2 regions of the Actinoallomurus sp. CA-150999 genome follow, and region 2 is predicted to be linked to the other one. Evidence: riboswitches for the same ligand, from Rfam matches in the RefSeq annotation. Region 2 holds a riboswitch; the other holds the start of a gene.
What was found. Region 2 has a riboswitch for guanidine ahead of ACQP2O_RS03055 (MBL fold metallo-hydrolase). Riboswitches for the same ligand answer to the same signal wherever they lie in the genome.

Region 1: linked by a shared signal. The riboswitch ahead of ACQP2O_RS33375 (CBU_0592 family membrane protein) and the one ahead of ACQP2O_RS03055 (MBL fold metallo-hydrolase) in region 2 are both predicted to bind guanidine.

Annotation. Positions count from the first base shown of each region.
Region 1 covers NZ_CP192063.1:7,216,963-7,232,467, forward strand. The annotation lists gene ACQP2O_RS33370 (CocE/NonD family hydrolase) at 1-1,048, shown strand, start outside; guanidine-III (ykkC-III) riboswitch at 1,096-1,160, shown strand; gene ACQP2O_RS33375 (CBU_0592 family membrane protein) at 1,174-1,431, shown strand; gene ACQP2O_RS33380 (LysR family substrate-binding domain-containing protein) at 1,454-2,137, opposite strand; gene ACQP2O_RS33385 (DUF5997 family protein) at 2,193-2,576, shown strand; gene ACQP2O_RS33390 (PH domain-containing protein) at 2,749-3,153, shown strand; gene ACQP2O_RS33395 (alpha/beta fold hydrolase) at 3,233-3,940, opposite strand; gene ACQP2O_RS33400 (TetR/AcrR family transcriptional regulator) at 4,066-4,635, shown strand; gene ACQP2O_RS33405 (hypothetical protein) at 4,864-5,097, shown strand; gene ACQP2O_RS33410 (hypothetical protein) at 5,436-6,008, shown strand; gene ACQP2O_RS33415 (hypothetical protein) at 6,429-6,668, opposite strand; gene ACQP2O_RS33420 (hypothetical protein) at 6,734-7,213, opposite strand; gene ACQP2O_RS33425 (hypothetical protein) at 7,235-7,399, opposite strand; gene ACQP2O_RS33430 (hypothetical protein) at 7,464-7,880, opposite strand; gene ACQP2O_RS33435 (acyl-CoA dehydrogenase family protein) at 9,461-10,690, opposite strand; gene ACQP2O_RS33440 (MCE family protein) at 10,940-12,226, shown strand; gene lanKC (class III lanthionine synthetase LanKC) at 12,419-15,082, shown strand; gene ACQP2O_RS33450 (glucosyl-3-phosphoglycerate synthase) at 15,217-15,505, opposite strand, start outside.
Region 2 covers NZ_CP192063.1:610,175-625,679, forward strand. The annotation lists gene ACQP2O_RS03030 (ATP-binding protein) at 1-884, shown strand, start outside; gene ACQP2O_RS03035 (response regulator) at 963-1,334, shown strand; gene ACQP2O_RS03040 (sensor histidine kinase) at 1,327-2,427, shown strand; gene ACQP2O_RS03045 (NUDIX domain-containing protein) at 2,524-3,024, opposite strand; gene ACQP2O_RS03050 (TetR/AcrR family transcriptional regulator) at 3,318-3,857, opposite strand; gene ACQP2O_RS03055 (MBL fold metallo-hydrolase) at 3,876-4,754, opposite strand; guanidine-III (ykkC-III) riboswitch at 4,767-4,834, opposite strand; gene ACQP2O_RS03060 (S1 family peptidase) at 4,989-5,720, opposite strand; gene ACQP2O_RS03065 (DUF4232 domain-containing protein) at 6,029-6,706, opposite strand; gene ACQP2O_RS03070 (RecQ family ATP-dependent DNA helicase) at 7,634-9,304, opposite strand; gene ACQP2O_RS03075 (dihydrofolate reductase family protein) at 9,589-9,981, shown strand; gene ACQP2O_RS03080 (dihydrofolate reductase family protein) at 9,989-10,213, shown strand; gene ACQP2O_RS03085 (YciI family protein) at 10,267-10,590, shown strand; gene ACQP2O_RS03090 (RNA polymerase sigma factor) at 10,587-11,828, shown strand; gene ACQP2O_RS03095 (hypothetical protein) at 11,975-12,859, opposite strand; gene ACQP2O_RS03100 (esterase/lipase family protein) at 13,236-14,567, shown strand; gene ACQP2O_RS03105 (hypothetical protein) at 14,657-15,505, opposite strand, start outside.

The DNA of each region.
Region 1 (15,505 bases), 5.3 Mb from region 2:
GGCGAAGCGCAAGCCGATCACGCGCATCGACAAGGTGAAGGTCCCGACGTTCATCATCGGCGGTGAGTACGACATCTTCCAGCGCGGCGAGCCCCTGCTCTTCGAGGGAATCCAGCGCAACGGGACACCCGTGAAGTTCATCGACGGGCCGTGGAACCACCTCCAGGCCGGGTCGGGCAGGGGCAACGAGTTCGGTGCCGCCGGCTACGGGTCGCTGGCCGAGCTCGAGCTGCGCTGGTTCGACCACTGGATCAAGGGGCAGGACACCGACCTGGACCAGATCGCGCCGGTGACCTACTACGAGCAGGGCACCGGACGTTGGGTGCGGAAGCAGAAGTGGATCGCGAGCGACCTGTCCGCGAAGACCTTCAAGCTCTCTGGGTCCTCGACCACCACGGTCAAGTCCGGTGGCCTGACCACCGGCACCGCGGCAGCGGGGAGGTCGACACTCCAGCCGCTGCCGGTCAGCGGCCTGTGCACGCGCTCGACCGACCAATGGACCGGCGGCCTGGCGAGCGTGGTGCTCAAAGACCTGCCGTGCTGGACCGACAACCGGCCCAACGATGCCACCGGACTCACCTTCGACTCCGCGCCCGCGACGAAGACGCTGCGCTTCCAGGGGCCGATCAACGCCCACCTGTACGTCTCGACCAGCACCGGCGACGGCATGCTGTCGCTGGCGGTCGAGGACGTCGCGCCCGACGGCAGCGTCCACCGGATCACCGGCGGTTGGGAGAGCATCTCCCAGCGGGCGCTGGACAAGAAGAAGTCACGCTACCTGGACGGCAAGATGATCCAGCCCTGGCACCCGTTCCTGAAGTCGACGAAGAAGGACCTGACGCCGGGCACGATCGCGCCGGTGGACGTGGAGATCTTCCCGACAGGTGCGGCCATCAGGCCCGGGCACCGACTGCGGCTGGCGGTCGAGGGCTTCGACGTACCTCACCTGTCGCCGCAGCTGGACGGCGGCGCCAAGACGCTCGGGCCGATGACCATCTACACCGGCGGCGATCACCCGTCGTCGGTGACGATGCCGGTGCGGAAGTAGCCGTCCGGCTCAGCCGTCGCTCCACGGGCCCGTGATAAATTTGCGACGGTTTAGCGCAGCGGCGCTGCCCCGGACGAGTCGCACCGTACCCGGCCTGACAAGACGATGCGTTCGGGAGCGTCGTCATGGGGCAGTACGTCCAGATTTTCGGTTCGTTGCTCATCCTCGGGCCGTTCATACTGGCGCAGCTGGGACGTCTGGCACCGGCGTCGGTGAGCTACCTCGGCTTCAATCTCGCAGGGTCCGCGCTGCTTGCCGTCGACGCCGGGCTCGGCGGGCAGTGGGGGTTCCTACTCCTGGAGAGCGCATGGGCGTGCGTCTCGGCGTTCTCACTCGCCCGTACGCGCCGACGGCATCGCCGCTCGGCCGGGACCTCCCACTAGTGCCCTGCGCCCAGCCCCCTTTTCACGGCCGGCGGCGTGTCCGGCGGCGAGGCTTGGGAGTGGAGTGTTTTTGCGGGGGCTTCTTACGGGTGGGTTGTTGTTGGGGGGTGCGGCCACGGGAGCTGTTGGGGGTGCGGCCGCGGACGATGCCGATCAGTTCCTCCATGAGGTCGGTCGTCGCGGCCTCGAGCCAGGCCAGGCCGATTTGGGACTGGGGGGCGTCGGTCACAGTGCGGTAGGTGAGGTCCTTGCGGTGGTGGAGGCGGGCCAGAGACTGAGGGAGCAGTAGGACGCCTGCCCCCGACGCCACCAGTTTGATCGCGTCCGCCGTGCTCTCCGGACGGGTGAAGGCGGGCTGCCCGGGACGGTCGACCCAGGCCAAGACCTCGTCGAGCGGCTCGAACACATCCTCGTCGGCGAGATCGGCGAGCTCCACCTCCTCGACCGCGGCCACCGCGTGGTCCTTCGGCACCATCACCACGGTCGTCTCCAGGTACAGCGGGATCACGTGGAGGGCCTCGCGGTCGACGGGCAGGCGCACGAACGCCGCGTCCACGCCGCCGTCCCGCAGCAGGGGGACAGCCTCGGCGGCAGGCATCTGGATCAGCCGAAGCGGCACCTCCCGCACCCGCTCGGCCCACACCCCGGCCCATTTCCCGGGCGTCACCCCCGGCGCATAGGCCAGCCGGAACTCACCCTTGGTCATCTTCTCAGCCTAGCCGCGTCCAGACGGCTGCCTCCCGCTGGCTACGCTTGCTGTCATGAGCACGTCCAAGGCGAAGACCCCGCAGACCATGAAGCCGGTGACCGCGGCCAAGAAGCTGGGGATCCTGCTGTCGGCAGCGCCCGCCGAATTCCAGGAGGGCGTCGTCTCCCGGGACGAGCTGAACGCGCTCCAGGCCGACCCGCCCTCTTGGCTCGCCGACCTGCGCCGCATGGGCCCCCACCCCCGCCAGGTCGTCGCCGCCAAGCTCCGCGTCTCCGCCTCGGGCCTAGCCCGTGCCGGCATCACGGGCCCCCTCACGACCGCCGAGATCGAGACCTTGAAGGCCGAGAACCCCGACTGGCTAGAACGCGAGCGGGCCATCCAAACCGAGGTCCGCCAAGAGGAGCTCCGCCTCAAGCAGCAGCGCGCCAAGGCCTGACCCACCCCGCGTTGCCGCCATAGATCGTCTCTTGGGTCCCAGGGCGCCGGAGGCTCCGTCGATGCGTCGGTCGTCGGGGTCGGGGGGTGATCGGCACGGTCGCGGCCGAGGGGAACCGCGGCGGCCGCCCGGCCTCCTCATGTTCGATCCACTCGTAGCTGATGGGGGTCTCGTGAGGTACAAACTGACCGCGAAACAATGCCGGAATACCCTCGTGGTCTCGGCCGGCTTCCTGGTCGCAGGCCTTCTCCTCGCTCTCCTCACTCCCGCGGCCCTCGTCATATCGCTGGGCGGCCTCCTCGGCTGCGTCCTAGGCCTCCTGCAACTCGGCTCCTACACCGCGACCGACGAATCCGGCATCATCACCAGAAGATTCCTCCTCCGCCGCACCATCCCCTGGACCGACATCACCTCCATCGACACCAACACCGTCCGCAGCCTGACCACTGTCCAGGTGACCCGTGCCAACGGCCGCAAGGTCACTCTTGGAGCCCCCCGAACCGGTGCCGGCTTCGCCGACCCCGACTTCACCCCCGCTCTCAGCCAGCTCACCGCCCACTGGCACCAGTCCCGCTGAAAGGCGTGGGGGTATCTCTCCAGGGGCTCTGTCGCGCGACGCGCTGCTCGCCGACCTGGCCCGGTTCGACACCGATAGGTCAGCGGGTGGCCTTGGCGGCTTCGATGATCAGGTCGGCCACCGTGTCGGGCTGAGAGATGGATGCCGCGTGGGATGCCTCCGCGCGCACGATGTGCGATCCGGCGCGCTCGGCCATGAACTCCTGGGCCTGGGCGGGGATGGCGTTGTCGTGTGTCGCGATCAGCGCCCATGAGGGCAGGGTGCGCCAGGCCGGCTGGCCGGACAGTTCGGCTGTCAGCGCCTGCTGGCGTACCGGGCGCTGGGTGACCGCGAGGACGTCGGTGGTCTCTGCGGGCAGGTCGCCGGCGATGACGTCCTGGTAGTGCTGGGGCAGGATGCGCAGCTCCGGCTCGCCGTCGTACTCGGTCACGGTGGTGGTGTCCGGTCCCATCTTGGCGCCGGGGAAGCGGAAGGCGTTCTCCAGGGCGCTCTCGCCCTCGTCGGGCTGGAAGGCGGCGACGTAGACCAGGGCGTCGACGTTCGATGCCTCGCGGGCGGCGCAGGTGATCACCGCGCCGGCGTAGGAGTGGCCGACCAGGACGACCGGGCCGTCGACGGCCTTGGTGACGGTGGCGACGTACTGCGCGTCGGACTCCAGGCCGCGCAGCGGGTTCGCCGCGGCGACGACGTCGTAGCCCTGCTTCTGGAGCTTGGCGACGACCCCCCTCCACATGGAGGAGTCGCCGAAGGCGCCGTGGACCAGGACGATCGTGGGGGTGGTGCTCATGGGTTCCAAACCTCTCAGAGAGAACGATCAGTCTTTCTGCAAGAAAGACTAGTCGTTCTACCTCAGGGCTGCAACGCGACGGGGGCGACCGCCGAGAACGACTGGTCTTTCTTTATGATGGGCGTATGACGACCACCTCGGAGCTGCACCCCAAGGACCGGCTGCTGCGCACCGCGTCCCGCCTGTTCTACGCCGAGGGCATCCACACCGTGGGCATCGAGCGACTCGTCACCGAGGCCCAGGTCACGCGCGCCACCTTCTACCGGCACTTCCCCAGCAAGGACGACCTGGTCTCCGCCTACCTCACGGCCACCGCTGATGGCATCCGGGAGGCTGTCGCGCGGGCCCGGGAAGGCAAGTCGCCGCGCGAGGCGATCCGCGCGGTCATGGCCGTCCTCGGCGACACGACTCTGGAGGACGGCTTCCGCGGTTGCCAGTTCCTCAACGCCGCCGCGGAGTATCCCGACCGGAACCATGCGGTACGCGCGGTCATCGACGACCAGCGATCATGGCTGTTCGGGATCCTGCGCGACCTCTCGGCCGACATGGGACACCCTGACCCGGAACACGCCGCCCGGGTCCTCGTCCTGCTCCACGACGGCGCGTTCCAGGCCGCCGAACTCGACGACGCCGAGGTCGTCCGCGAAACACTGCGCCGCGCCGTCGACGAAGTGTTCCCCTCCCAGCAGGCCTGACGACGGTCCACGACAGCGCAATGGTGTGCCGCTCGAATATTGGGTCACGTGGCCTGAGCTGCGGCTATGCGGCGTGGTGGTATTCGCTGATCACGCCCGTCACGACAGATCTTCGCCGGATGGTCTGCAGGTCGGTGAGGCTGGCCGCGTCCCGGGTCGGCAGCGTTTCAAGGTCCGGTGGCCGTTGTTGCCGGGATTGGGGCGGTCGGGAAGCGTTGTAATGGACGCATGTACGTGCTGGCGGTGATCGAGCACCGCACCCGCCGGATCCGCATCTTGGGTGCGACCGCCCACCCGACTGCGTCCGGGGTGGCGTGCTCCGCCCGGAACCTGGTCATGGACCTTCAGAACGCCGGGTGCCGAGCCCGGCTCCTGATCCGGGATCGGGACGGCAAGTTACCCGCGCTCTTCGACGCCGTCCTGGCCGATGCGGGGATCGAGGTGCCGAGGGCGATCGTTTAACTCGAGGGCTTAAATGATCGCGCCTCCCCTGGCCGCTGCATATCATGGCGACGCGTATCAGGTCGAGAATAATTGAGAGCGATGAAGTTCACTATCAGGCCTGATGCTTAGGAAATGCGTTTTCAAGACGCGCCCAGCGAATTGGAGCCCGCTCATCGCGGGAGTGCTCGCAGCTGTCGTCGTCGCAGGGCGATGTCGGCCCAGCCAGGAAGGAACATCGGAATGAAGACCGCAGTCTTCCGTACAACTCTCGCCGCCGCAGTAACCGGAGCGATGCCGACTGCCACAGGTGGCATGTCGGCGCATGCCTCGGCAGACCTGCACATCAAGGTCACGACATGATCAAGGCTCGATGGTCGCGACGTCTTGGCACGCTACTCGCTGTCCCGGTACTCGCCTGTGGCTCGCTCGTCGCGATGGCGTTCACCACCGCCTTGCCCGCCCATGCATGCGGCACGATTCCCATTAGCGGCTCGCAGTCCGTCTATACTGATACCCCCTGGGGCGAAGAGAACATGGCTACCGTACAGCTCTGGTATAACGGCTGCACGGCCGGAAATCGGTTCGTCTACGCTACAATGAATTTCGATGATCCGACTGGCCTGCTCTGGGATTCTGCCGATTTCACTCTCACAGTTGGTATCGAGGACGAGCTCGGCAACTTCCCCTTCGGTAAAGCGGTCGTGCATGGCCACCAGGACGGCTTCGACTGCAGCTATGGCTGCCAAGCAATCGCTCACGCGGTCAATATTGACTACTACGCGGCACCCAAAAAGTTCAGAGCGTGGGCCGAGCTTAGCGACTACCCAGGCTGTGACCCCGCGCCTATCGCAACAGATTGGTGGGAGTTCTCCACCGGCACCAACGAACGCAACGGCGTCACCACATACACGAAATGTATAGCCGCATAGTGTGCGATCAGCTCGGCCCTGGCATGCTATGCCGCGTACGGCATAGCGTGCCGCGGCTCGAGCGCAAGCCCGACCGGCGGCCCTCACCTCATACCCGGTGTTCGCCCCCCTAACTTAGTCCGCCACCGTGACGGTCCCGGCCCGGACCGGCTTCGCCCGCCGGCTCTCCGACGTCGGCTACGGCTACCGCATCGAAAACTCGCCCGGCCAGCCAACCTCACTGTTCGGAGGCTTGTCATAACCTCCTGATCACGCCTTATGAATCTTGGGGTGGGTTAGCAGGGAGTGTTACAAGCGAGATCCGGAAGAGCTTGTCGAGTTCGCTGGGCCGGGCGGTAATGGCGATGCCGTCGCCCCTCCAGGCGGACGCATTTTTCGTCACGCGCCTCGGAGTACAGCAGGATCGCCAGGACCTCAGTGTTACGCACTCCCCAGCGGGGCCGAGGCACGTTCGACCGCGCCCTGCTGGAGGTGGCTGAGGGCGTCGGGTTCGCCGGACTTGGGGACGTGGGCGCGTTCGGCGTCGATGCGCAGCACGGCTTGGGCGTACAGGAGGGTGACGGCGGCCAGCGCCTGGTTGATGGAGGCGGGCGAGGCCTTCCTGCCGACCCCGGACATCAGGTGCTTGCGCCAGACTGTGGCTGCGGCCCCCGCGCCCACGATGTCGGCCGATCCAGGCGCAGCGTGCTGAACTGGCTGCGCAGCACGATGCGCCTGAGGGCCGTTCAGAAGCACATGCTGGGGGATTCCACGTCGCCGACCTCGCCGATGCTCGAATCGAGCATCGTGGTCTTGGCGTAGTAGCAGAAGTCGGAGACCGGGGGCACCGGCGACGAATACAGCTGGTTGGTGTAGACGTTGCCTGGATAGGTAAGGAACCAGGTCTTGGTACTGGACTGCCAGTTCACCGCCCCGCACCGCATCAGACACTGCTGGCGGCCGACCTCAGCGGACAGGTCCACATCAGTTGAGCCGTTCCATGCGTCGACATCGGCCCACACCTCAGGCTGCCCGCCGACCGAGCTGTAGTCGTAGTAGTCGATGCACGGCTGTACCGTCCAGGTCACGCCACCCACCGACAGCGTGTACGGGTACCGACAGTGACTCTCGAGCTGAGGGCTGGCCTGGGCGGCCGTCGGCACGGCGACCAGCAGTGCCACCGAGGCGAGCGGCAACGTGAGAAGTGAGACCAGTTTCTTCGGCATGGGTGGCCTTCCTCTAGATCATCAAAGTTGTCCGGTGTCGCGGTCGGTCTCGTCGTACATCTTGCGGGCCCGCTCGATCTGGGTCGCGGTCATCGCGACCGGCCACCCCCTTACGGCCCCGGGCGCGGGAGGCGGCCAGTCGGTGCCCTCCACGATCAGCTCGCGCCGGAACTGTGGACCACTCATCGATCGCGCCCCTGAGGTGGACAGCCAGCCGCCCGAACGGGCTGGTGTCGATCCCCTCCCTTGCTCATCCGGCGGACAGGTTGAGGATGATGGGGGCTCCGCCGGGGCCTGGCGCGCCGTCCACGTTCAGCTCGGCGTGGAAGGCGCAGGCGGGTGAGTACCAGCCGCCCCAGCTCGCCGGGCCGGGCGGGGCGACGGCTGCAACGCTGGAGGTGCCACCTGGGCATTGGACTGTGTAGGAGATGGTCGCGACTGCCGCGCCGGCGTCGGTGTTGCGGGCGGTCCAGGAGAAGGTGTCGGTGGCCTGGTCGTGTGGGGTTTTACAGATCTGCAGATACCAGCCGTGCGCTGGCCCGGAGACGACCGATCCGGACTTGCAGCCGGTTTCGGCGTTGGCCGCCGAGGTGGTGGCGATGGTGAGACCTGCGGCGGCTGTGGCGATGACAGCGGCGGCGATGTGGACTCGTCGCAGAGTGTCCATGACGATTTCCTTCCTGTTGGCTGGTTGTGGCCCATGTCCGAGATCCGTCGACACAGGTAATAGACATCGGCCGCGGCGGAAATGGGCGGTCTCGGCCTGGGCCCACTGGTACAACACCCAGCGGCTTTGTTCCGATGGTGGGTCTGGAGCCCTTGCAGTGGTTCAGGTAGGGCGCGCGGTGGTCCCGTCATGCACGGCGGGACTGTCAGGTTTCAGGGCCCTGAGTTTGCGATGTGTTGCTGGCAGCGGTCCAACCCGTACGCTGATTTTCTTCCTCAGTTTCCACCCTCTTCTCTTGTTGACAGGCCGCCTTTGTTCGGGTTGACATGGCTCGCCTTTCTCATGTGACTCCAGGTTGGGGGCTCAGCTGTAGACCGGACTGCACTCGATCGGCGACATCGTGGTGCGGTCGCTGCACAAAGAGCGAAACGTCAAGTACGGTGCCCCTGTCAGTCGGCCCGTGCCGCGAAGTGGGAGCTGGCACCGGTGTTGGGCGAGTACGCGTCTGAGGGAAATGCCATGAAGTCTCGGTCCTTCCGAATGAGGTCTGGGCCGCCGGATCGCCGCCCTGCAAATGGGTCCGGTTTTCACTGCTGGGGGGACAGGCTGACCACAACAGGCCTGCTGGCGAACTTCATCGCTCCCAATTCTTCTCGGCTCGATACGCGTCGCCATTATGCGCAGCGGCCAAGGGAGGCGCGATCGTTTAAGCCCGCGAGTTAAACGATCGCCCGCGATCCCGTCGCCGACTCGGTTTCATGGCCTGATCTGGCCGGACTTTGATCGCGTTAACTCTGCGCCTTCTACGCTGGAGATCGTTCTGATAGGTCTTCGGGGGCGTGATGTGACGACGAACTCCAGGCCCTGGAGGCGGCATCTCCCGACCTCAACGGCACCCTGGACGCACTGCGGAAACTCTATGACGCATGCCTGGCCGATGACTGGGCGCAGATCTCCCGGGAACTGCACGCCGACCTCGGCGGGCGCGCCGCCACCCTCCTAGCCGAAGGCCCGGCGGCCGCACTAGCCGGCCTCCACGACGGACTGGCCTGGAAAGACGGGCAACTGATCATCCCAGGCCCCGACACCCTCGACTTCGACGCAACAGGCGGACTGGTGACAATGCCCATTGATCGGGACGACATTGACACGGTAGAGGTCACCGACCCCGACGGCCGCCCGAAGCCTCCCAAATCATGCAGGTCAGCGCCCTCTACCCCAGCTAGACGGGCTCCCCTGGCAGTCATTACACCGCTCGTGACGCCTCTGCATCGGTCGACCACTACCCGCCAGTGAGTGGTGGTCAGCGTCCGTAGGTTGTGGTCAGTAAGCGGTTGCCATTCCGTCGCCTGAACCTGGCGCGCACGACCACCGCTGAAGCCCGGACGGCGAGCCACTCCGGACGTGCTGTGCCCCATCCCGCCACAACATGCCTAGCCGTTAGGGGTCAGCACGAAGTCAGCACCGCGTTGGGAACCAACGGGAAACGACGGGGTCTGACAAGCATTCTCTGATCGACGTGCAGTGTGATCAAACCCAACATAGACGACCACACGCGATACGTCTGACCTGTGGAAACGCTAGCGAACCGGCAATCCGGTGACCGTACGGCCGATGACGAGGCGCTGGATCTCCGACGTGCCCTCGAAGATCGTGAAGATCTTGCTGTCGCGGTGCCAGCGCTCGACGGGGTAGTCGCGGGTGTAGCCGTTGCCGCCGAGGATCTGGATGGCGTCCTCGGTGACCCGTACGGCGGTCTCGCCGGCGTGGAGTTTGGCCATCGAGCCTTCGGCGCTGGCGAACTCCTTGCCGTTGCGCGCCATCCAGGCGGCGCGCCAGACGAGGAGGCGGGAGGCGTCGATCTGGGTCTTCATGTCGGCGAGTTTGAAGGCGACGGCCTGGAAGTCACCGATCTTCTTGCCGAACTGCTCGCGCTCGCGGGCGTAGTCGACGGCGTATTCGTACGCCGCGCGGGCGATGCCGACGGCCATGGCGCCGACGGTGGGGCGGGAGGCCTCGAAGGTGCGCAGGGCCGCCTGGCCGGCGGCGCGCTTGCCCTCGCGGACGCGGGCGAGCCGCTCGTCGAGCCGGTCCTTGCCGCCGACGAGGCAGGAGCCGGGCACGCGCACGTTGTCGAGGATGACCTCGGCGGTGTGGGAAGCGCGGATGCCGTGCTTCTTGAACTTCTGGCCCTGGGACAGGCCGGGGCTGCCGGGCGGCACGATGAAGTTGGCCTGACCGCGGGTGCCGAGCTCGGGGTCGACGGAGGCGACGACGACGTGCACGTTGGCGATGCCGCCGTTCGTGGCCCACGTCTTGGTGCCGTTGATCACCCACTCGTCCTTGGCCTCGTCGTACTCCGCCCGGGTGCGGATCGAGCCGACGTCGGAGCCGGCGTCGGGTTCGGAGGCGCAGAACGCGCCGAGTTTGATGTCGTCGGCGGTGCCGAACATCTGCGGGATCCACTCGCCGATCTGCTCGGGCAGGCCGGTGGCGGCGACGGACACGGCCGCCAGGCCGGAGCCGACGAGGGACAGGCCGATGCCGCCGTCTCCCCAGAACAGCTCCTCGAACGCGATGGGGATGCCGAGGCCGGAGGGCTCCATCCACTGCTCGGCGAAGAAGTCGAGGGAGTAGAGCCCGATCTTGGCCGCCTCCTGGAGGATCGGCCAGGGGGTCTCCTCCCGCTCGTCCCACTCCTGGCCGGCGGGCCGGATGACGTCTCTGGCGAACTCGTGGACCCACTCCTGGACCGCCCGCACATCCTCGTTCAGCTCGAGGGAGAAGGCCGGGGCGCCGTCGTCCGACATGTTTCCTCCGTTCACGGCCGGCCCGGGCGGCGGGCACGCTATTGGACCCGATGTCCACCTCACCCTAGCGGCCGGAGTGCTACCGGCGGTAACAGGGTGGCAAGTGTCACATTACGCCCAGAAGGAGATTGACTTCGTGCCATGAGAGTCACGAGGCTGTAACAAGCGGTACCGTCCGTACGAGGTAAGAGATAACTTATTTCGCAATCGCCCCCGTGGCCCTGGTCGCCCGATAGAACGGGAGTCTGAGTGGGTCTGCCCGGTTCCCCCCGCCGTCGGGATGCCCGCCCCACCCGAGTGCTGGCCTTCGGCGCGGCCGTCTTGGCCGTCGTCCTGGTCGCCGCGCTCGCCGCCGTGTTCTGGCCCAGTGGTAAGCAGACGCATGTCACCGCCTACTTCGAGCGCGCCACCGGTGTCTACCGCGGCACCGAGGTCCGCGTGCTCGGCGTGAAGGTCGGCAAGGTCACCAGCGTGACGCCCAAGGGCAACATGGTCGAGATCGGGATGGCGTACGACGCCAAGCGCAAGATCCCCGCGAACGCCCAGGCCGTCATCATCGTTCCGTCGCTGGTCGCCGACCGGTACATCCAGTTCACGCCGGTCTATCGCGGCGGGGCGGCCCTCAAGAACGGCGCCACGCTGTCGCTGTCGAGCACGGCGGTGCCGGTGGAGCTCGATGACGCGAACCAGTCGATCAACGATCTGGCCAAGGCCCTCGGACCGCAGGGCGCCAACGCCAACGGCGCGCTGTCGCGGCTGCTGAAGTCGAGCGCCCAGACGCTGGGCGGGCAGGGCGAGAATTTCAAGCAGACCCTCCAGGACCTCTCCGAGGTCAGCCGGATCCTCGCCGACAACCGCGGCGACGCCAGCCAGACCGTGCGCAACCTCGCGAAGATCACCCAGGCGATGGCCGCGAGCGACCGGCAGATCCGGGCGTTCTCGGAAAACCTCGCGACAGTCTCCGGCACGCTCAACGCGGAACGGACCGAGCTGCGGGCGGCGCTGAAGAGCCTCACAGTGGCGCTGCAGGAGGTCTCCGCGTTCGTCAAGGAGAACAAGACGCAGATCGCCGCGAACGTCCAGGGCCTCGCGCAGGTGACCGGCATCCTCGTCAAGGAGAAGCAGGCCCTGCAGCAGTTCCTGGACAAGGCGCCCGTGGCGGCCACCAACGCGATGCAGGTCTACGACTACCAGGACGGCACGCTGCACTCCCGGCTCAACCTGATGCAGTCGCAGAACATCGCGATGTGGCTCTGCTCGCTGGCGTACTCCCTCGGCGCCCCGCCGAAGCAGTGCGAGACGCTGCTCAAGCCGCTCAACGCGCTCGGCGCCCCACTCAGCAAGATCGGCCTGGATCTGTCGGGGCTGACGGCGGCCACGACCCACTTCGACGTGGTGCCTCCGCCGCCGGACGCCTACGGCAGCGGCTCCGCGCGTACCGCCGCGAAGGGCGGCACGACCAAGAAGTCCGCGCAGACGGGCGCCAACCCGGACCCGACCTTCGGCGGGATCCTGGCACCTCCGTCCCCGGGCTGAGCCCAGGCTCAGGCATGCGGGTTTCCGGCCGCGCGGCCAGAGGCGGACAGATCAAGTCCGTCCAGCCCGCCGGTGGGTGATACTCGGACAGACGCGCATAGATCACCTCTCGTCGACTCGGCCGTGACGGGGGACCCGTGTCCGTCGCCTTGTTCCGCGTGAGCTCGGACTCGACCGGTCAGGAGTGGTTGAGTGGCACTGGACATGTCCTTCCTGGTCGCGGACCCGGACTACTACGCCCCCTGGGACACCGTCGATCCCAGTCCGCGCTACGCCGCAGGCCCCATGCCTGCCGGATGGACGCGGCGGGACTCAGGCGCGTGGACCCACTGGGGCCCTGCCGGTCTCCTCCTCCCCGATCAGGGGTGGAAGGTGCATGTGTCCAGTTCCCTGCCCAACGCGCAGTTCGTGCTGGCGGTGGTGGCGACGGTGTGCGCCGAGTCGGGTGTCCCTTTCAAGCACCTGGCCGGGCGCGAGATGTTCCTGCACGCGCACGGCAAGCACGCGAACAGGGTGCAGAGCGGGAAGTTCTGCACCCTGTACCCGCCGACCGAGGACCGCGCGCTGCAGGTCTTACGGCGGCTGACGGAGGAGCTGTCCGGGATCAGCGGGCCCTTCGTGCTCTCTGATCGCCGTTATGGCCCGAGCGAGTGCGTCTCGTACCGGTACGGAGCGTTCCGCGGCCGCGTGCGGGTCGACGCGGAGGGCGAGCCGATACCCGTCATGCTCGGACCGGACGGCCGGGAGATCGATGACGAGCGCCGGCCGGCGTTCCACCTGCCGCCCGGCGTCGTCGACCCGTTCCGGCAGGCCGCTCCGGACGCCGCGACCGGACCGGTCACACTGCACGGCTACACCTTCGAGGCCGTCGTACGGCACGGCAACGCGGGTGGCGCCTACCGCTTCCGTGCCGCGGACGGCGGCCCCGTCTTCTTGAAAGAGGCGAAGGCGCACAACGGTTACACCCCCGACGGCGCCGACGCGAAGGCGCGGCTGACCGCCGAGTACCTGGTCCTCCGGGCGTTACACGGCCGCGAATCGGGCCTCTGCCCGCGGCCGGTGGAACTGTTCCAGCATTGGGAACACAGCTATCTCGTCACCGAGTTCATCCCCGGCATACCGCTGTACCGATGGATGGTGCTGAACAACCCCGCGGTGCGCATCAAGCCCGACCCCGCCGATTTCGCCCGGTATCACCACCGCTGCCTGGCCCTGCTCGACCAGCTCGACGCGCGGTTGCGCCGCCTGCACGAGCTGGGCTACGTCTTCGTGGACCTCAGCCCGACCAATGTGCTCGTCGACGACGACGATCGGGTCCGCCTCGTCGACTTCGAGGCGACGCAACCCATCGAGGACGTACGGCGGATCATGGGCACTCCCGGCTACCTGCACCCGGACCCGCGCTCCGCGGTCGAGCGCGATCCTCGCGAACTCGACCGCTTCGGGCTGGCCGCCCTGGCGCTGCTGCTCCTGTTCCCCGTGCACGAGGCGGTCGAACGGCATCCTCCGGTCCTCGACCACCTGCACGCCGACCTCACCGAGCTCGCACCGGTCGCCCCGAGGCTGTGGCAGTGGGCCACCCGCTGCCAGGACCGGACCGAGGACTCCCGCCTGCCCACGCCGCAGGTCGTCCGCGAGGACACCGTCGCCGCGCTACGCGGGCTGGCCGACCGGACCGCGGACGCGCTGGAGGCGATGGCCCGACCGGACCACCCGGAGTCGGTCTATCCGACCAGCCCGCTGGGGTATCGGACCGACACCCGCGCGGTCGCCGCAGGCACCGCCGGTGTGCTGTACGCGCTGCGCCGCGCCGGTCGCGAGTGCGACCCGGTCGTCGTCCGCCGACTGCGAGACGACGCGCTGGCCGCGGCGGACACCAGCGCTCCCGGCCTGCTGTACGGCAGCGCCGGCATCGCCTGCGTGCTGGCGGAGCTCGGTGAGCCGGAGGCGGCCGACACCCTGCTCGCCGCCGCGGCGGCTCATCCGCTGAACACCACCTCCGCGGCCCTCGGCGGCGGCGCGGCCGGTACCGCGCTCGGTCTGCTGGCCCACCACCGTCGCACCGGCGAGCGGCGTTGGCTGGACCTGGCTCAGCGGCTGCTCGACCGCGTCCCGGACGGTGACGAGCTCACCGCCCGGCTGAGCCCGGTCAATCGGTCCGGGCTGGTGGGCGGGCGGACCGGCGTGGCGCTGGCGCTGTACGGCCTGTATCGGCGTACCGGGGATCCTCGGCTCTTCGCCCGGGGCATGCGGCTGCTCCAGGAGGAACTGGCCTACGCCGAGCCGCTGCCGGTGGACGGCCTGGGTTTCAAGCTCTCGCACGCCGACCGTCGCGTCTATCCCTACCTGTTCGGCGGCAGCGCGGGATATGCCGCGGTGCTGTCCCGTTACCTCGCGTGCCGCCCGGACGCGGAGTTCGACCTGGCCGCCGACGACGGCCTCGGTGCGGCCGACGCGCTGGAGCGCTGCCTGCGCGCCTGCTCGGCGCGCTTCACCGTGTTCCCCGGGCTGTTCCCCGGGCTGGCCGGTCTCGCCGTGACACTGGCCGACGCGGGTGAGCGGCTGGGCCGGCCCGAACTCATGGAGGCCGCGCTCGCCGGCGCCCGTGGCCTGTTCCGGTATGCGATCCCCCGCGAGGACGGGATCGGCTGGCTCGGTGAGCCCGGACAGCGGCTGTCCGCCGACCTCTGGTCCGGCTCGGCCGGAATCCTGGTCGCCCTGCGGCGCCTGACGGATTCCGCGTCGGCCGCCCTTGACTCCCTCGACGGCCACCCGGCCGAGTCGGGGGATGCCGTAGCGCCCGCATCGTTGGAAAGGAGTGGTCTGCGTGGAAGAAGTTCTGCGGTTGCAAGCTGAGGCGGCGGTCGAGGAGGAACTGGCCTGCAACGTGCTCACCATGAGCAGCAGGGGCAGCATCTGCCTGTGACCCCGTGGCCTGCCGGACGCGGCCACATCCGTGCCCGGCAGGCTCCCGCCTGCCCGAGCGTGTCTCAGGCGGCGGAGTCGCTGTAGGCGCGGGCCTCGATCATCGGCGGGCGTTCGCCGACGGAGACGTCGCGGATCCGCGCCTGGTGGCCGTCGCCCTCGCGGCGGAACTGCGTCAGCACGGTCGACGGCGGCTCGAGCGGGACGATGCGGCCCTGCCGGTCAAGGCGTGACCAGGCGGTCTGCATGATCTGGCCGGCCATGACGCCGAGTGCCTCGGCCGACTGGTGGCTGTGCTCGCGGGTGCCGAGGTCGACCTGGGCCATCGCGTCCAGCCCCGCGACCTCCAGCACG
Region 2 (15,505 bases):
TGCACACCAACGGAGTGGAAGCCTTGGCCGCCCTCTTCGGCGACGACCTGCCCCGGGCCAGGGCGCGAGGCGAGGAGATGCTGGCGCGTTCCCGTGCTCTGGGCGAGGTGGACGAGCTGGTGATGTCGGGCTGGACCCCTCTGGTGCTGGCGACGGGCTTCCTCGGGGAGACCGAGCGGGCGATCGAACTCTGCCAAGAGGGCATCGCACTGTGCCGGGCGCATGGGGAGAACTGGTCCCTGACCCACCTGCTCCAGGCCTATGCCCTCGTTCTGAGGAGTCAGGAACCGCCGAACCCGGAGCGGACCCGGCAGGCCATCACCTCCCTGCAGGACGCCTTGCGCATCCACCGGGGGCTCAACGACATCTTCGGCGTGATTCCCGCCATCGAGTACCTGGGCTGGTCTCTCATCGCCGATGGGGACGGCGCGCGGGGTGCGCGGCTCCTGGGCGCCGCCCAGCGGGCATGGCAGGACATCGGGGGATACCTGTGGAGGTCCGAGTACTTCATCGCCCAGCATGACCGGTATGTGACCCAGGCTCGTGCGCTACTGGGCGAAAAGACCTACGACGCGGAGTTCCACCGCGGCACTGGCATGACCCTTGAGCAGGCCGTCGCCTACGCCGTGAAAGAACCCCTCTCGCCAGGGGAAGGGGCCGAAAGGCCGGAGCCGGAGCCGCTGACCCGCCGCGAAGCCGAAGTCGCCCGGCTCGTCGCCCAAGGGCTGAGTAACAAGGAGATCGCGGCCAGGCTGGTCGTCGCCTCCCGTACCGCCGAGGGACACGTCGAGCGGATCCTGGCCAAGCTCGGCTTCACCTCCCGTACGCAAATCGCCGTCTGGGTCCACGCACAAGAAGCCGAGCAGAGCGACAGAACAGTGTGAGTCACGAAGTAGGTCACCGTGGGGGCCGTGTCCGGTTTGCATATGTCGGCGATATGTCGTGCTGCTTAGGCTTCAGGGATGCGCGTGCTGATCGTGGAGGACGAGCCCTTCCTGGCCGAGGCCGTCCGTGACGGTCTGCGGCTGGAGGCGATGGCCGCCGACATCGCCGGCGACGGCGACACCGCCCTGGAACTGCTCGGCGTCAACTCCTATGACCTGGCGGTCCTGGACCGTGACATCCCCGGTCCCTCCGGCGATGAGATCGCCCGGCGCATCGTCGCCTCCGGCAGTGGCATCCCGATTCTCATGCTCACCGCCGCCGACCGCATCACCGTCTCCGCCCTGCGCAAACGACTCGGCGAACCACAGCTCATCGCCACCGTGCCCGGCGCCGGCTACCGAATCGACACGGGCATGGACCCCGCCCACCCTGGCAGCACTCATGAATAGACGTCCAGGGCTCAGTGCCCGACTGAAACTCACCATCAGCTACGCCGGATTCCTCCTCCTCGCCGGCGTTGTCCTGCTGGCCGTGGTGTGGGTGTACCTGGTGCGCTACGCACCTGGGGTGATAACCACCCCCAGTGGGACGCTGGCGCGCTCCGTCCGCCTGCGCTTCGCCCCCGGCGTGGCCGTAGCACTGGCCTTCCTTCTCGTGTTCGGCCTGCTGGGAGGATGGATCCTGGCCGGCCGGATGCTCGCCCCACTCACCCGGATCGCAGACGCGGCACGAATGGCCGCGAACGGATCACTGTCCCACCGGATCCGCCTGGAAGGCCCCGACGACGAATTCCGCGAACTCGCCGACGTGTTCGACGCCATGCTCGAACAACTCGAATCCCACGTCAGTGAACAGCAGAGGTTCGCCGCGAACGCCTCCCACGAACTGCGCACCCCGCTGGCGATCTCCCAGACACTCCTTGACGTCGCCCGCAACGACTCCACGGGGGGCCAGGGGGAACTCATCGAACGCCTCCGTATCGTCAACACGCGGGCGATCGACCTCACCGAGGCCCTGCTGCTGCTCAGCCGCGCCGACCGCAGGAGCTTCACCCGCGAGGCGGTCGACCTGTCCCTCATCGCCGAAGAAGCCGCCGAAACGCTGCTTCCCCTCGCCGAAAAGCGTCAGGTCACGCTCAACGTCACCGGCGAGAAGGCACAGACCGTCGGCTCCGCGGCGCTCCTGCTGCGGATGGTGATCAACCTCGTCCAGAACGCCATCGTCCACAACCTCCCGACCGGCGGCACCGTAACGGTACGTACCGAATCGCAGCACGACGCGAGCGTGCTGCGGGTCGAGAACACCGGCCATCGGGTCCCATCGGAACTGGTACCGACCCTCACCGAGCCCTTCCAACGCGGAACAACACGCATCCGCACCGACGAGCACGCCGGCGTCGGCCTCGGGCTGGCCATCGTGCACAGCATCGTCCGAGCACACACCGGAACCCTCGACCTCACCCCCCGCCCCACCGGCGGCCTCCTCGTCACGGTCCGACTTCCCGGCACGCCGCAGGCATCGTCCCCGAACCGGACCCACTAGATCGTTGAGTTGATCTCCTCGGTGCCTGCTCGACCTGATGTACGCCGGGTGTGGGCTCGCGCCGGGTGAATGCCGGCTGGTCGGTGGCGGCCCGCTTCAGGAGATCGGGTGGCCGTTCTCCAGGAGGACGGGTGTGCCTGCGGCCACCGCTTCCAAGCATGCGGCGATTCGGCGGGCCAGGCGTGCGTTGGCGAGATCGCCCACGCGCTCAGGCTCGACGAACGCGTACGAGGCCAGTTCCTCGGCAGGCAGCCGGATCGCCGTAACGTCGCGGTCGGACAGCACCCCGCCGTCGTAGACGAGCATCAGCCCCTCGGATAGTTCAGGCCGAGACGGCACCCAATCAATGGCCAGGACCCGCCGGACCGGCCGGTCCAACCCGAGTTCTTCGGCCACTTCTCGGCGGCACGCCGCGTGCGGGGATTCCTCCTTCTCGACGATGCCGCCGGGAATCTCCCACGTGGGCTTGTACGTCGGTTCGACCAGCAGCACTCGCCCGGCCGTGTCGCGGAACAACGCACCGGCGCCCATGCGCTTGCGCGGCAGAGACGCCGCGAACTGTTCAGGCGGCAGGGCCGCCGGACGAGGAGATTCCACTCGGCGAGGCTATCGAGGCGACCGCCTGCGTGGCCAAAACGCTGCTCATGTCCTACTCACACGACGTACGAGACGGTCAGGACGGTGACCGCGAGGGAGAGCATTCCCAGGCAGTTCAGCCAGAACTCCTTCCGGAGAAACCGTGCCCGGATGTGGGCGTAGACGGCGCAGCAGGCCTACCCCGTCGAGGCAGCCCTGGATGAAGGCCGGTGGACGGATCGACAGCAGTGCGTCAACAAACAGGACGAGGGCGAGTAGTGCCGTGGGCCACCAAAGGCTCGGGACGTCGAACATCATGCCTCCGATTGGTCCATGATGAGGCTGACGATGTCGCGAAACTGCTCGCGTCCGACGTCATCGGGAAGTGCCCCGTTCGACATCGTCATCAGGATGCCGAGGTAGGCGAAGTAAATCGATCGGGCCGCCCTGCCCGCGCGGTCCTCGTCGTGCCCCGCTCGGGGGAGCACCTGCTGGATCTCGCCGATCAGGGTCAGCCCGAGGTTCTGGAAGATCGCAGAGTCGTGTCGGCCACGCACGATCGTCGCCGCGTATTCGCGTGACAGCTCGCGGTCGAGCGCGAAGTAGTCAATGAACGGCTCGGCCAGCGCGATGACGTCGTCGACCGGGTCGGCCGACGGCTGTTCGGATCGGGCTCGGTCGCGTTCTCGGTGCACGGCATCGATCCAGCCGTCGAAGATCGCCACGAGCAGCCCATGCTTGTCGCCCACCGCCATCACGCTGCCCGCGCTGAGCCCGGCCTCGGCGGCGATCTGCCGGACGGTCGTCGCGTCGAAGCCCCGCTCGCGGAACAGCCGCTCCGCGGCCACGAGCACCTGATCTGTTCGTGCCGCTTATGCGCTGGGGCACAGGACGAAGAGCGGGAAGGTACGGCGGCTGGGTTGGTCGCCGATCTCCGTCAGCGCTGCGCGGATCTCGTGCAGGTGGCCTGTGGTCATCTGCAGTGGGGGTTCGTCGGGCTGGTAAACGGTGCGGATCGGATAGTCCACGCCCGGGTGCCGAGTCATTTCAATGTGGCAGCCGAGCACGTGGGTGACCGTCCGGTGGCCGCAGAAGTCGATCAAGCGATCGATCGTCCGGGCGAATGCCTGCCAGTCCTTGATATAGAGCCGGCCGGGGTAGACCGTGTCGCCGGTGAGGAGGAACCCGGTCCACGGATCGTAGAACGTGACCGCCGCTTCGTGGTGGCCCGGGGTGGCCAGGCACTCCAGCACCCGGCCGCCCAGGTCGACCTGCGTCACGGCATCAAAGTCGTCGGCGAATCCGAAGTACGGCCAGGTGGTGTCCTGCTCCGCGCCGACCACCGTGGTGTCGGGACGATCGGTGAACTGGCCGTCGCCTGCGATGTGGTCACCGTGCGGATGGGTGTGGAGCACCAGCAGTTGGTACCCGTGCCGAGGGTGACGGGCGAGCCAGGAGTCAACGAGCTCGTCGACCACCCGGCGAAGGGGGAAGAACTCGGCGGATGCGGTGGCTCCGGTGTCGATCAGCACAGCCCGGGCGTTGCCGAAGAGCAGGAACAGGAACGGCGCCTCGTAGTCGATCGCCATGTTCTGCCGGAAGATGAACGTGTGCTCGTCGTAGGCGTGGACCTGGATGTCCGGGTCGGTGTTGTGCTTGGCCGACGGCGAGCCGTGAATCCATCGGACATCCAGCGCACGAGGCCGGGGAGTCGCTCCGGTGAAGTCGATCAGGGAGGTGCGGGCACCCATGACGTCTCCTCGAGTGCGTCGTCTTGGCGGGCCGGGTACGGCGCACATCTCGTCCGGGGCAGGCACGTACTAGCCTCCGCCGCGACGGTAGCACGGCACCGAGCGGCTGGACCTCGCTCCGTCGGGTCGGTCGGAGCGCCCATCACAGCCGCGAAACTCAGCGTCGACGGCGGATCGACCATGCGCTGAGGCCGGTCCCCGCGCGGGGACCGGCCTCGGGGGTTGCGCTCTGCCCTATCGCTTCGTGACTTTGTGGATCCAGGCGAGTTGCTGGGCGATCTCCCCGGCCCCGGCCATCTTCTCTCGGTCGGAGCCGTAGAAGACGCCGAGCAGGGTCTCCTTGCCGTGTGCGCCGATGCTCATCACCGGGGCTCCAGAGTCGCCGCCGGCGGGAATCCCGGACACCTTCTCCAGGCAGAAGTCCGTGCCGCCCGGTTCGGCGTAGCCCTCGCAGCGGCGCGCGTCGGACCGTACGACCCGCAGCGTCGACTGCTTGAGCACGGGCGACTGGCAGGTGTTCTCATCCTTGGTGCAGGTGGCACCCCACCCGTACTGCCGCACGATCTCACCGGGGTGGACATGGGCCTTGGCCAGGCGCACCGGGCGGATCTTCATCGGCGAGACCTTGATGAGCATCATGTCAGCGCGCGAGTTCCCCGCCCGCTTGCCCACCGGGCGGACAGTGGTGCCCTTACGCATGTCGAGGTTGCCGACCCGGAACGAGATCCGCTTGTCGGCGACCGCCTGCCCCTGCTCGAAGAAGCAGTGCGAGGCGCTGATGACCCACTGCTTCGTGACCGCCGTCCCGGTGCACACCGGTTTGCCGTCGATGAGCATGCGCACCGCCCATGGGCCGTAAGTGCTCTTTGACCCGCCGATGACAGCCGAGGCCGGCCCGGACGCCATCACCGAGCCCGTCACCAGCAACAACGCGGACACCAACAGCACACGAACGCGACGCGCCATCCGGAACAGCTCCTCTTCTCGGGGCATGGCCTTACTGGTGGTGTAGATACGCGGTCAGATCAAAAAGTTTCCGATTACGCGTAGTTCGTCCTCAACCGTGGGTGTCTGCAGCAGGTGCTACGGCGGCGGCCGGTATCGCCGGAGTCGGTCGCTTGCTCGGTGGGGGTGCGGCAGGCGCATCCGGCGGTGGCGCTCTTGCCGAGAGTGTCGGCGCCGGCGGGTGGCCCGCTCTGACGCGCGCAGGGAGTGGGACCCACGTTCCCGCTCCCTGCGTCCCCGTATGCCTGCCCCGTCCCGTTCAGGGTGGATCAGGTGAAGTTGACGCCGTTCATGGTGGGCTGGAGTGTCCCCAGGGTGAGGCTGTCGCAGATCGGCGGCTGGTAGCCGTCGTCGAGGCCGTGGTAGGTGAGCGGGATCCAGGTGCTGTGCCAGGCGACGCCGAGGTCGTCGGTGGTACCGCCGGGGCAGCCCTTTGTGGTGTGCCACTTGGTTCCGGCGAAGGCCGAACTCCCGGGCCGCAGCGTGATTCTCATACCCGCGCCGGGGAAGTTCACCTGAGTCGCGGGAATCGCGGTGTAGTTGTTCTCCCCGCCCTTCCCGAGCGGCGTCCAGCCGGCCGGCAGGTAGCAGGTTTCACTCGACCGGTTGGTGAGGATCAGCGTGGCAGTCGCCTTTTCCGCTGCCATTTCCCCTTCCAATCCGTTAAGGCCGGGATCTTGAAGCTGCAGTTCGGCTTTAAGCTCGGATCCCATGCAGCTCGGCGTGTCACTCTGACCGGCGGTCGTCGGCCTGCTGCGCGTGCCGCCGCTTCCGGTATTGCGGGAGGAGGAGGTCGGCGCCGACGACGCGGTCGGGGCGGACGACGACTCCGGCGAATTACCCGACGCCGACGCGCTTCCGTTGAAGTTGCAGGCGGTGAGCGAAAGAGCGACCATTCCGCCACCACAGGCGAGAACAGCGGCGGTACGCAGACGCTTGAGCTCCATCGGTAAAACCTCCCGGTTGCTTACTGACTCGGTTAATCAGTTCGATGCCCGGTAATGGCATGGAGGTTCGCCGGGAAAGCCGGATTCCCCGTTTTTTCCGCTGTGACGGATGTCACGCGAACCCGGGAGGCCGGCAAAGAATCTTATTAGCCTCGATGTTTCGTGAGGTCGGTTGGGTCGCGCGGCGGTCTGGACCGACGCTCAGATCACTGAGGAGACCCTTGGAGGCTTCTCGGCGTGGACGAAGCATCGCGGTAAGAACGCAGATGCGGCTGGCCGATGCACGGCCACGGGCTGCCGGCCGACGCGTTGTACCAACGCCAAGGCAGGATTTGAGGTGGCGCTAACCGGGTGTCGTGTGGGGTGATTCCCGGGCCGGACGTCGGGCCGGAGGACGATAACGGCTGGCTCATTAGCTCCGGATCGTCCTGGCTCGGCCGGACTCAGCGCCGGGCGCCTTCTCGGGGACCCGGTCTTCCATGATGGTCACGGCCTGGCCGCGAACGCGGTCCCCGCATGCCCGCATGGGCGTACGCGGGGACCAAAAGAAACGGAAGGGTTTGAGATTGAGATTCACGAATCTGCTGCGCCGGATCGAGGAGTGGCGGGTTCTGACGAGCATAGGTATGTCGTGGATTGCTGACCGCTACCGTCACCGACGGCGGCGGTCAAAGCAATAAGCGAACCTCCGCCTGCAAACGATTGGAGGAGACCGCCCGCCGCTGGCGGGACGAGCCCCGGCGGCAGACGGCCGGAGGTGAACCCTGTCCCGCTCGGAAAGGCGCGCGCCGATCCGCGCCAGATGATCTCCCGGGCGGTGCCGTGACTACTCAACGGCATCTGACCTGGCCTTCTATGCTCAGCGCTCGTGTTTCTGCACCTCCATCAATCCGCGATGGATGGCCGCCTCACTTCATGGCGGGCTGCTCACTGTTCGGCGCCGCTCTCCGATGCGAGTGTCAGCAGGGAGTCGCGCTTGATCGCGACCAGGGAAAGTGTCTTGTAGCCGATCTCCTCGAACAGCACGGTGATCCGGTCGGGTTCGGCGCGCATGACCGTTCCCGGGCCCCATGCCTTGTGCACCACCTCGGAGTGGACCGGGAATGGACCGTCGACCCGCGTCGTGTCGACCGCCCCCGCGACGCAGTTGTCGCAGTTGTCGCAGGTCTTCGTCGTACGGGGCTCGCCGAAGTACTCCAGCAGATAGCGGCGGCGGCACCCGGTGGTCTCGGCGTAGCCGCGCATCATGTCGATGCGCGAGTCGTCCACCCGGCGGCGGCTCTCGTCCAGCTCCATCGCATCGGCCGCGGCCTGCTTGGGAGCGGGCCCCCGCTCGGCGTACCGCAGGTCTCCCCGGCCGCTCACCTCCACCGCCTTGGTGTGCTGGAGCAGGTTCACGAGAGAGGTCAGCTTGGACGGGCCGATGCCCAGCGTCTCGCGTACGGCGTGGGGCTTCACGGTGCCGCCGTGCTCGTGGAGCAGGACGGCGAGCCGGAGCAGCATCTCCTCGTCCGGCCGGCCGCCCGCGAAGAATCGGCGCAGGCCGAGGTCCTCCGACCGGTAGTACAGGACCGCCTCGGACGGCTCGCCGTCGCGGCCGGCCCGGCCGATCTCCTGGTAGTAGGAGTCCGGCGACTCGGGTGGGGCACTGTGCAGGACGTAGCGCACATTCGGCTTGTCGATCCCCATGCCGAAGGCGGAGGTGGCCACGACGACGTCGAGCCCGCCCTCGGAGAACAACGTGTGCACCCGCTCGCGTTCGGACGCCTTCATCCCCGCGTGATATGCCTCCGCGTGCAGCCCGGCCTCGGTCAGCTCTTTGGCGTACGCCGTGGCGTCGCGGCGTGTCGCGACGTACACCAGGCCGAGCCCGGACCGTCCGGCGGCGTCCGCGACGAGCGCGCGCCTCTTGGTGCTCTCCTCGGCGAACCGGCGGACCCGCAGCGTGATGTTGGGCCGGTCGAAGCCCCGGATGACCTGGTGGACGTCGCGGAGGCCGAGCACCTCCACGATGTCCTCGCGTACGGGCGGCGACGCGGTCGCGGTCAGCGCGATCACCGGGGGGTGGCCGAGGCGTTCGATGACCCGGCCGAGCCCGAGGTAGTCGGGCCGGAAGTCATGTCCCCAGGCCGAGACGCAGTGCGCCTCGTCGATCGCGATCAGCGAGGGCCGCGCCGCGGCGAGCCGGTCCACGACATCGGGCTTGGCGAGCTGCTCGGGGGAGAGGAAGACGTACTCGGCCTTACCGGCCCGGATCTGCTCCAGAGAGGCCTCGCTCGAGCCCGCGCGCTGCGCGGAGTTGACGACGACGGCGCCGCCCGCGTTCCGCTCGGCGAGCGAGAGCATCTGGTCCCGCTGCAGGGCGATCAACGGCGAGATCACGATGGTCGGGCCGTCGAGCAACTGGGCCGGGACCTGATAGGTCGCGGACTTGCCGCTGCCGGTCGGCATGACGACGAGTACGTCGTGCCCCTGAAGGAGGGACTGCATCGCCTCCGTCTGCCCGGGCCGCAGCTGCCGCCAGTCGAAGACCTCCCTCGCCGTCCGCTGAAGACGCCGCCGAGCCCCAAGCCGGCTCAACCCATTGCGAATCCCCATCCAGCGCCCTCCCTGACGGCACTCGTCGTTCGGTCCCCAGGACCGAGGCTCGATCATCCAACCAGGTCCGTACGACGGCCGGCGCCGGCTTTGCCGGTGTATGTGCGTCTCAACCGCGCCGCGCGCCGTCGGGCCAGATGGTGCGAACCGGGACGCGGCGCCGACGGGCGTCCCGGAAAGTTCTTCAACGAAATCCGGGAGTCGGTGTCGGATCGGGGCGGTGGTGTTCGTAGCAGGGGTGAGGCCGCCCACAAGGGGCGGCGCCAAGGTAGGGGACCGCGATCATGAAGCTGACGACCATGACTCAGGTCACCATCGATGGAGTGACGCAGGGAAACGGCCACGCGTCGGATGAGGACCGTAGGAACGGATTCGAGCGCGGAGGATGGGCCCGGGGGAAGGGCGACAACGAGACCCACGTGTTCATCAACCAGGCCTACCAGCGCGCCGAGGCGTTCCTGTTCGGCCGGCGGACCTACGAGCTGTTCGCCGCCTCATGGGGGACCTTGACGGTCCAGGACGCCCCTGGCTGGGAGTCCGTCGTGGAAGCGTTGAACACACGGCCCAAGTACGTGGCGTCGACCACGCTCACCGATCCGGCGTGGCCGGACACGACCGTCCTGTCCGGAGACGTCGCGGCCGCCGTCCGAGCACTGAAGGCCCGGCCGGGGGGGTGAGCTGCAGGTGCACGGCAGTGGCATCCTGACCCGGTGGCTGCTGGACAACGATCTGGTCGACGAGATGACTCTGATCACCGTCCCGGTGGTCGTCGGCCAGGGTGCGCGGTTGTTCCCCGACGCGGGCCCGGATCTCGCGCTCGACCTGGTCGAGTCGCGCGTCGACTCCAAGGGCGTGACGATCCAGGTCTACCGGTCGGCCGGGCGCCCGCAGTATGCGCCAACGGCGTGAAGTCCCTGACCAGCGAACCACGCTGTCCCGACACCACAGGAGATGATCTTCAGATGCAGTACCTGGTTTCCGTCGTCGATGACAAGACCAATCCCGGCAGCACGGACAGGCAGCCTGCCATCAGCGCGTTCAACGAGCGACTGATCGCCGAGGGCTACTGGGTCTTCGCGGGCGGACTCGCGGACACCGACGCGGCCACGGTCATCGACAACCGGGGCGAGCAGGCGGTGTTCAGCGACGGGCCCTTCGTGGAGTCGAAGGAGTACCTCGCCGGCGTCTGGGTGTGGGAGGCCCCCGATCTGGACGTGGCGCTCAAGCTCGCCGCCGAGGCGTCGAAGGTCTGCGATCGGAAGATCGAGGTACGGCCGTTCCAGTGAACGACGTCGACGTCCGCGAGGCGATCACCCGGGCCCACCATGAGGAGTGGGCCCGGGTGGTCGCCGCCTTGACCAGGCGTTTCGGTGACCTCGGCATCGCCGAGGAGGCGGCGGCCGAGGCGTTCGCGACCGCCGTCGAGCGGTGGCCGGCCGACGGCGTACCGCCCAACCCCGGCGCCTGGCTGACCACCACCGCGGGCCGCAAGGCCATCGACCGGATTCGGCGCGAGAACAAGCGCGACGACAAGCAGAAGGAGGCTCAGCTGGTGTACGACGGCGACCCGCCCGAGCCGGTCGGCGCCATCGACGACGATCGGCTCCGGCTGATCTTCATCTGCTGTCACCCGGCGCTGGCGATGGAGGCCCGCGTGGCACTGACGCTGCGCATGGTCGGCGGTCTGACCGTGCCCGAGATCGCCCGCGCCTTCCTGGTGGCCGAGAGTGCCATGGGGCAGCGGATCACCCGCGCGAAGGCCAAGATCAAGGCGGCCCGCATCCCGTACCGGGTGCCGTCCGCGGAGGATCTCCCGGCCCGCGTCTCCGGCGTACTCGCCGTCCTGTACCTGGTGTTCAACGAGGGCTACCTGGCGACCGGCTCCGACACCGATTCGGTACGTCACGACCTGACCGCCGAGGCGATCCGGCTCACTCGCCTGATCCGTGCCCTCCTGCCCGGCGACGGTGAGGTGGCCGGGCTACTGGCGCTGATGCTGCTCATCGAGGCGCGCCGCACCGCCCGGGTCTCGGCCGGCGGCGAACTGGTCTCCCTCGACGAGCAGGACCGTGGGGCCTGGGATACGGCGCTGATCGCCGAGGGCCACCGGCTGGTGCGCGAACGCCTCGCCGCTGCCGCCGCCGGGGTCGCTCCGGGCCGCTACCAGATCCTCGCCGCGATCAACGCCGTGCACACCTCCGCCCGCGACATCCGTGACACCGACTGGTCGCAGGTCCTCGCCCTCTACGACCAACTCGTCCGCCTCGACCCCTCGCCGATCATCGCCCTCAACCGGGCCATCGCGGTCGCCGAACTCGACGGCCCGGACGTCGCACTGGCAGCCGTCGACCGGCTTGAGAACACGCTGGCCGGCTATCACGCCTACCACGCCACCCGCGCCGAACTACTGCGCCGGCTGCGCCGCGGTCATGAGTCGCGCGCGGCCTACGACAAAGCCATCGAACTGGCGGGCAACACCGCCGAGACCGCCTACCTGACCCGCCGCCGCGACCAACTGCGGTAGCGCCCACGCGATCCCGATCAAAACCCCGCGCGTGTGCAGGTAAGTGTGCAGAGCCCGGTGGGGTTCGCATATTCCACGCGTGCGCGGCTGGGCTCACCGGCCGGTTTGGTCCACCCGGTCAGGCCATGGATGGCCGGAGGTTAGGTTCAGGACTTGCGGGTGAAGGTGAGGTGGTAGGTCTTACCGGCCTTGTAGTACGGGACGCCGTTCACTCCGGTCACGCCGCCGCTGTAAATGATGGACGGAGCCCACTGTCCCGGCGTCACGTACGCCGTGACGGTTCTCGGCGCCGTGAATGTCGCGAACGAATCCGCGCCCCGCCGGCAGGACGCCCAGGGAAGCATCATGAGAGTGGTGTCCGGCTCCCGGACGGTGCCCTTCAGTACTTTCACCGACAACTTGGCGAACGATGCGTGTGTCCAGGAGAACCCGGGCTCGGACGGGATACCGTAGGTCGGCTTTCCGATCGCCCAGTAGAAGGGGCCCGACCGCGTCGGTGACCACTCGACGGTCGCACTGAAACGGACGCTTCGGTTAGACGTTGGAATGGCATAGTTCGTCACGCCGTCGTAGTTCACCACGCTGTCGTTGTTGGCGATGCTGCCAAGGTAGTCACTGGCGACGCAGATGTCGGCGGAGTACATCACGCGATACGGGTGCGCGGTGTTCGTCGTCATGCTGATCCGCTTGCCCTGGCGGGCATCGAACCGCAGCGTGACGCGACCACCCTTCATGGTGAACGTCCGGCTCCCGATCGTCTGCGTGGCACCGGGGTTCGTGCCGTTCGGAGCGATGACTACGGCCACGCCGTAGTGGCCGTTGGGCAACGTCCGGGGCTTGGCGGTGGAGAACGAGTACCTCCGGTGAGTGCCGGTGTTGACGGCCCACGCGTGGGCGGACGTCACATGTCCCGAGCGGTCGACCGCCGTGATGATCAGTGAACCGCTGGCCGCCTCAGCCGGGATCGCGGTGCCGGCAAGGCAGAGAGATGTCAGCGAGGAGACGGCAGCTGCCCGTCGTGCACGGCCCATGATCGACCCACTTCCGTGATCTTTAGCGCTCAGGCAACCTAGCAGAGCGTTCCGCCGTTTCGCCCATATTTATAGCGATTTCAACCTGGCTGGCCCCACCACGGCCTCGCTCTGCCCCCACCACGAACACCGCAGCTCCGCCCGAGCAGGTGAACCCCAGATCAGGACTGGTAGGGCGCCTGGGACTCGAACCCAGAACCTATGGATTAAAAGCGTGCCTCATGAACCCTCTGGATATTTGTTCAGGTGGCAGACGCATTTGCCCCTACACGTCTTTTCTGAGCTGAGAATCGTTCCCGTTTCCTCGCGCGAACGGTGGACACACTGAGTGATGACACCGTTACAGTCGACCTACGCAGAGGCGGTAGCAGTCCTCATGACACAGGAAGCCAGGATCGACGTCGAGCTGACGTGGAATCAGGCCGAGGAGAAGTCCTCGGCCGAGAAGGTGGCGGAGTTCGCCGGCAATCTGCCGCCGGGGCCGTGGTTCGGCACCCCGACGGGCGTGGCGCACGCCGGCGACCGGCGGCCGAAGCACACCTGGCCGCTGCGGTCCGCCCGGCCGTACCGGCGGGAGATGGCCGTCGGTGAGGCTGCGGTCTACCTCGCCGACGGCCACGACGAACTCGAGCGTCCGTTCATCTTCGCGGACGGCTTCAACTACGGTCCTAGCGACCTGCCGGGGTTGTTCGCCCACTTCAACGCGCCCTACCCGGGCAGTGAGGTGGGCTTCCTCGACCATCTGCTCGCTGCGGGCATCGATGTCATCCTGGTGGGCTTCGAGCAGCGGCACACTCACATCCAGGCCAACGCCGGCGTGGTGATCAGCGCCATCAAGGAGGCCATCCAGCAGCGACGCGGCGACGCGCAGCTGATCGTCGGCGGGGTCAGCATGGGCGGCATCATCACCCGCTACGCCCTCGCCGAGATGGAAAAACAGAACCAGGACCACCAGACCGCGACCTACCTGTCCTGGGACTCCCCGCACAACGGCGCCTGGATCCCGCTGGTCCTGCAGCAGATGGCCTACTTCTTCGAGTCGCTGCCGACGGGGCCCGGGACGGTCAAGAAGGCCGAGCTGATCAGGAGCCCCGCCGCGCAGCAACTGCTGTACGCCTGGATCCCGGACGCGAAGTACGAAGGCCCCGTCGCCACCTCCAGCGAACTGCGCACGCAGTTCCTGGGTGAACTACGCGAGCTCGGCCAGTTCCCGAAGCGACCACACAAGCTAGGCGTGGCCAACGGCGCGGGCAACGGCATCGGCCGCGACCTGCCGCCCGGCGTGGAGGTGTTCAAGTACCAGGTACCGCTGGTCGTCTACGCCCAGGCGAACTTCCAGCCCGACGGCGGCGAGCGCAAGCCGATCGGTGAGATGCGGGCCGCCGGCCAGGTGCGACGGGGCTTCACCTCGTACGTCCCCGGCCTCGACGGCGTGCCCGGCGGCACCCTCGACTCCTTCGGCCAGATCGCCGACGAACTTGGGGCCGACATCCCGGAGACGTACAAGTTCAGCTGCTTCGTTCCCTCGGTGAGCGCGGTCGCGCTGGACTACGACCCGGCCGAGTGGAACGTCGACCCGTACGAGAATGTCGAGGCGGACGGTGTGAAAAGCGCGCTCGATGAGTTCAAGTGCGACAGCGAGAACACCGGGCACAGTCAGGTGACCAAGCCACTGGTCGACTGGATCGTGGAGCGAATCGTCCACTGACGCCAACCGCTGGGAGCATGCGGCCACTTCGGCGGGCTACCGACCCCGGATGGCCGCACTGCCCCCATCGGGAACAACGGAACGCTCATTTATAGGGGTGGGATGGGTGTAGGGAGAGTTCCGGCGCGGATGGCCGTGGCTTGGTGGGGAGTGAACGGTTGCTGGAACAGGCTCTGGTCTTGTTGCCAGGATCGGAACAGGTCCGCTATGAAGTTCATCCGGTCGCCTAGTTCGACCCAGTCGTCGGCGGCGCTGCCCAGCACGGTGTTGGGGGTGCGGTCGATGTCGTATAGCAAGGCCTTGAGTTCGATGTTGGAAAGATGGGTCAGGCCGGGCGGGAAGGTCGCTGCGAGGGTGGCCCGGCCGAGGTCGGCGCCCAGGTGCTGAATGGTAAGGCGGCGGGTCTGCCGGAAGTCGGGGGCGGGCATCCGGAGGTCCATCAGGTGGGCGGTGGCCATGGTCCGCCACAGCTGTGTCAGGCGCTTACGTAGCAGGGGCGAGGCAAGTGGGGAAACCTGCACCGGAACCAGCGCCTCGGTGATGGTCTCTTGCAAGCGGATCTGCTCGTGCAGGCCGACTCGCAGATTGGCCAGCAGGACGTGCTCGGCGCGTTCGGCGGCGTCGCGGGCGCGCATGGCGGCGTGATAGCTGTGCACGGCGGCGATCAGCAGTTCCCGGCCGCCCTGTCCGGTCGCGTCGGTACCCACCGCGGCAACGCAGCGTTCGAGCGCGTGGTCTTGGGCGGTGGGGTCGGAGGCGCCTGTGTACTCCTGGATCAGCTGGGCGTACAGCAACCCCAAGTCCTGGAACACCATGCGGTTACCGATAGCTACATTGTCGCCGACCTGCCGGACGGCGCGGGCGACCAGTTGAGGACCGACCGTCTGGATACGCTCGGGAACACGCTGGGCGAAGGCCGTCATGAGGCGGACCATTCG